DNA from 2 places in the Streptomyces sp. NPDC088097 genome. Region 2 is predicted to be linked to the other one. Evidence: riboswitches for the same ligand, from Rfam matches in the RefSeq annotation. Region 2 holds a riboswitch; the other holds the start of a gene.

Region 1 (2,194 bases), on a different contig from region 2:
TCGTGGCGGGGGTGCTCGCCGAGCGGGGCTCCTCGGCGCTGGTCTTCCGCGGCGACGACGGCATGGACGAGCTGACCACCACCGCCACCTCGACGGTGTGGTGGGTCCGCGAGGGCACTGTGACGGAGCTGCCGTTCGACCCGCGCGACATCGGGATCCCGCTCGTGGACGTGTCGCGGCTGCGCGGCGAGGACGCCTCGTACAACGCGGACGTCGCCCTCCGCCTGCTGGCGGGCGAAACCGGGCCCGTCCGGGACGCCGTCCTGCTGAACTCGGCGGCGGCCCTCGTGGCGCTGGACCCGGGCGCGGGCTCGCTGGAGGAGCAGCTCGCGGCGGGCGTCGTCCGGGCGGCGGAATCCATCGACTCGGGTTCCGCACAGGCGGCGCTGGAGCGCTGGGTGGCCGCCACCCAGCGGTAGGCCGTCTCCGGCCCCGGCGGCCGGCGGCGCCGCGCGGACGAAGACCCCGGTCCACATCGTGGACCGGGGTCTTGCGCTCCGCCGATCTTGTGGCAGGATTCTCGGCAGGTCACGAGTGACAGCGTTTAGGCCCCGGCTTGCTGTCCGGCAACCCTCCTTCCGTGGCGGGGTGCCCCGGGTGATGACCAGGCCGTAGGCAGTGAGGTCTACGGCAAGCGCGGATCCCTCGAACACCAGGGGTCCTGGTCTCTCGAGGAGCGTTTTCCGTGAGCAAGCGAATGCGATAGGGCTCCCAGCCCCTTCTTCAACCCTCGGATCAGGGTCACTTTCGTGTACCCCCACACCATTCCGAGGCAATTCCCGTACGCCGTCCGGCCGTCGAGCCGTCGTACCCGCGTACGGGCACACCGAAGCCATTCCCCTCTGCCCCGCCGGGAGATACCGCCATGTCCACGACCCTGAACGCCGCCGCCGCCCCCGTGACCGCCGCCGACCCCGCCTGTGCCGAGCCGCTGGCGGTCCTCGGCCGTGACGTCACCGTCCCGCTCGTCACCGGTGGCGAGGTCACCTACGCCGCCCTCGACTACGCGGCCAGCGCGCCGGCCCTCCAGCGGGTCTGGGACGACGTCGCCGCGTACGCCCCGTACTACGGCAGCGTCCACCGCGGCGCCGGCTACCTCTCGCAGCTGTCCACCGACCTCTTCGAGCAGAGCCGTGTCACGGTCGCCGAGTTCCTCGACTGCCGGCCCTCCGACCAGGTGGTCTTCACCCGGTCCACGACCGACTCGCTGAACCTGCTCGCCGCCGCGCTGCCGGCCGACTGCCAGGTCTTCGTCTTCGAGACCGAGCACCACGCCTCGCTCCTGCCGTGGACCGACGCCCGGGTCACCTACCTCAACGCCCCCCGCACCCCGGCCGAGGCCGTGGCCACGCTGGAGCGGGCGCTCGCCGACCGTGAGCCGTACGGGCCGGCGCTGGTCTGCGTCACCGGCGCCTCCAACGTCACCGGCGAACTGTGGCCGGTCAAGGAGCTGACCGCCGCCGCGCACGCCCACGGCGCGCGGATCGTCCTGGACGCCGCCCAGTTGGCCCCCCACCACGCCGTCTCCGTGCGCGAGCTGGACGTCGACTGGATCGCCTTCTCGGGACACAAGCTGTACGCGCCCTTTGGCTCCGGCGTCCTCGCCGGCCGCGCCGACTGGCTCCAGCAGGCCGAGCCGTACCTGGCCGGGGGCGGCGCCTCCCGCAAGGTGGCCCGTCGCGAGGACGGCGGCGTCGAAGTCGAGTGGCACACCACCGCCGCCCGTCACGAGGCCGGCTCCCCGAACGTCATCGGCGTCTACTCCATCGCCTCCGCCTGCCGCGCCCTGAAGGAGGCCGGGTTCGAGAACCTGGTCGCCCGTGAGAACCGGCTCATCGCCGAGGTGCGCGCGGGCCTCGCCGAGGTCCCGGCCGTGCGCGTGCTGTCCCTCTTCGGGGACGACGCGCCGCGCGTCGGCGTCATCTCCTTCGTGGTCGACGGCTGGAACAGCTCCCACTTCGCCGCCGCGCTGTCCGCCGAGTACGGCATCGGCGTCCGCGACGGCCTCTTCTGCGCGCACCCCCTCGTCCGCACCCTCCTCGGCAGCGAGCCGCAGGAGCCGGGCGAGTGCGGAGCGCCCGAGGCGGCCCCGGGCGAGCGCTCGCTGAACGCGATCCGCGTGAGCTTCGGCGCCGGCACCCCCGACGAGCACGTCGAGCGCTTCCTGCGGGCGGTCAAGGAACTCGTCGCGGAC
Region 2 (2,194 bases):
CCAGCCCGACGGTGTGCAGCGCGTCCACCAGCAGGCCCAGCTCCACCCCGTACCCGACGGGGAACGGCAGCCGCTCCAGCAGGGAACGGCGTACGGCGTACTCGCCCCCCAGCGGCTGCACGAAACCGGCCAGCTGCGGCCAGTGCAGGTTGAGCAGCGGGCGGGCCACCAGCTCGGTGACCCGGCCGCCCTGGCCCGGGGCGTCGCCGAGCGGGCGGTCGTACATGGCCTTGACGAACTGGACCTGCGGATCGGTCAGCAGCGGGCCGACGATGCCGGACACGAAGGAGGCCGAGAAGTCCCGCAGGTCGGCGTCCACGAAGCAGACCACGTCCCCGTCGGTGGCGAGCAGCGAGCGCCACAGCACCTCGCCCTTGCCGGGCACCGCCGGGATCCTCGGGAGGATCTCGTCGCGGTGCACCACGCGGGCCCCGGCCTCGGCCGCGACCTTCGCCGTCCGGTCCGTGGAGCCCGAGTCGATCACGACCAGCTCGTCCACGAGCGGGGTGGGCGGGCCCTCGATCAGATCGCGCCGGATCACCTCCACGATCTGCCCGACCGTGGCCTCCTCGTCGAGCGCGGGCAGCACCACGCTGACCGTCGTCCCGGTGGCCCGTTTCCGGTCGAGCAACTGGTCGAGCGGTCGATCGGCGGCGGACCAGGAGCGGTCGGCCAGCCAGCGCTCCACCTCATCCAGCACTCTGAGCACTCCCTGCGGCGTAGAGGGTTTGGACGGAAATGTGATCCATCTCGCGGTTCGGACGTCTGTCTCAACCGCCCGTCCCTTCGGTTACAGTCTTGAACAACGCGAAGGCCCGCCGCATGCCGGGGGGTCCCGCACACAAACGCACCGGCGCGCCACAGAGCGCGTGTGTCCGGTGCCATACCGCTCATCCAGAGGGGCAGAGGGACACGGCCCGTTGAAGCCCCGGCAACCCTCCAGTCGGTTCTCGCGATGCGTTTTTCGGACGCACTCCCGCGAGGTCCCCGACTAGGGAAGGTGCCAATTCCGTCTCATGGCGAAGTGCGCCATGGGGAAGATGAGGAGAAAGGGCCTCGCCATCATGGCTGCACAGACTGTTCCCACCTCTGTTGACCTCGGACCCGCCAACGGTCTTTCCTGTCGCGAGTGCGGCACCCGCTTCGAGCTCGGCCCCATCTTTGCGTGCGCCGAGTGTTTCGGACCGCTGGAAGTGTCCTACGACCTTCCCACCGGTGACCCCGAGGCGCTGCGCGCGGCGATCGAAGCCGGCCCGAACAACATCTGGCGCTACGCGCCGCTGCTGCCCGTCCCCGCCGACGTGGCCTCCAAGCCCAGCCTGAACCCCGGCTTCACCAAGCTCGTGGACGCGGCCAACCTGGCCAAGGAGCTGGGCTTCACCGGCAAGCTGTACGTCAAGGACGACTCCGGCAACCCGACGCACTCCTTCAAGGACCGCGTCGTGGCCATCGCCGTCGAGGCCGCCCGCGCCTTCGGCTTCACCACCCTGTCCTGCTCCTCCACGGGCAACCTGGCCGGCGCCGTCGGCGCCGCGGCGGCCCGCGCCGGCTTCCGCTCCTGCGTGTTCATCCCGCACGACCTGGAGCAGGGCAAGGTCGTCATGGCCGGTGTCTACGGTGGCGACCTGGTCGGCATCGAGGGCAACTACGACGACGTCAACCGCTTCTGCTCGGAGCTCATCGGCGACCCGCTGGGCGAGGGCTGGGGCTTCGTCAACGTCAACCTGCGCCCGTACTACGGCGAGGGCTCCAAGACCCTGGCGTACGAGATCTGCGAGCAGCTCGGCTGGCAGCTGCCCGACCAGATCGTCATCCCGATCGCGTCCGGCTCCCAGCTGACGAAGATCGACAAGGGTCTGCAGGAACTGATCAAGCTCGGCCTGGTCGAGGACAAGCCCTACAAGATCTTCGGCGCCCAGGCCGAGGGCTGCTCCCCGGTCTCCACCGCCTTCAAGGCCGGCCACGAGGTCGTCCGCCCGCAGAAGCCGAACACCATCGCCAAGTCCCTGGCGATCGGCAACCCGGCCGACGGCCCGTACGTCCTGGACATCGCGCGGCGCACCGGCGGCTACGTCGAGGACGTCAACGACGAGCAGGTCGTCGAGGCGATCAAGATCCTGGCGCAGACCGAGGGCATCTTCGCGGAGACCGCGGGCGGTGTGACCGTCGGCGTGACGAAGAAGCTGGTCGAGAA

What was found. Region 2 has a riboswitch for S-adenosylmethionine ahead of thrC (threonine synthase). Riboswitches for the same ligand answer to the same signal wherever they lie in the genome.
Region 1: linked by a shared signal. The riboswitch ahead of ACIOD1_RS19950 (aminotransferase class V-fold PLP-dependent enzyme) and the one ahead of thrC (threonine synthase) in region 2 are both predicted to bind S-adenosylmethionine.

Annotation. Positions count from the first base shown of each region.
Region 1 is NZ_JBIUTJ010000006.1:87,608-89,801, reverse strand. It holds gene trpD (anthranilate phosphoribosyltransferase) at 1-419, shown strand, start outside; SAM riboswitch class IV at 527-643, shown strand; gene ACIOD1_RS19950 (aminotransferase class V-fold PLP-dependent enzyme) at 866-2,194, shown strand, end outside.
Region 2 is NZ_JBIUTJ010000001.1:1,178,219-1,180,412, reverse strand. It holds gene ACIOD1_RS05415 (glucosyl-3-phosphoglycerate synthase) at 1-700, opposite strand, end outside; SAM riboswitch class I at 888-1,047, shown strand; gene thrC (threonine synthase) at 1,041-2,194, shown strand, end outside.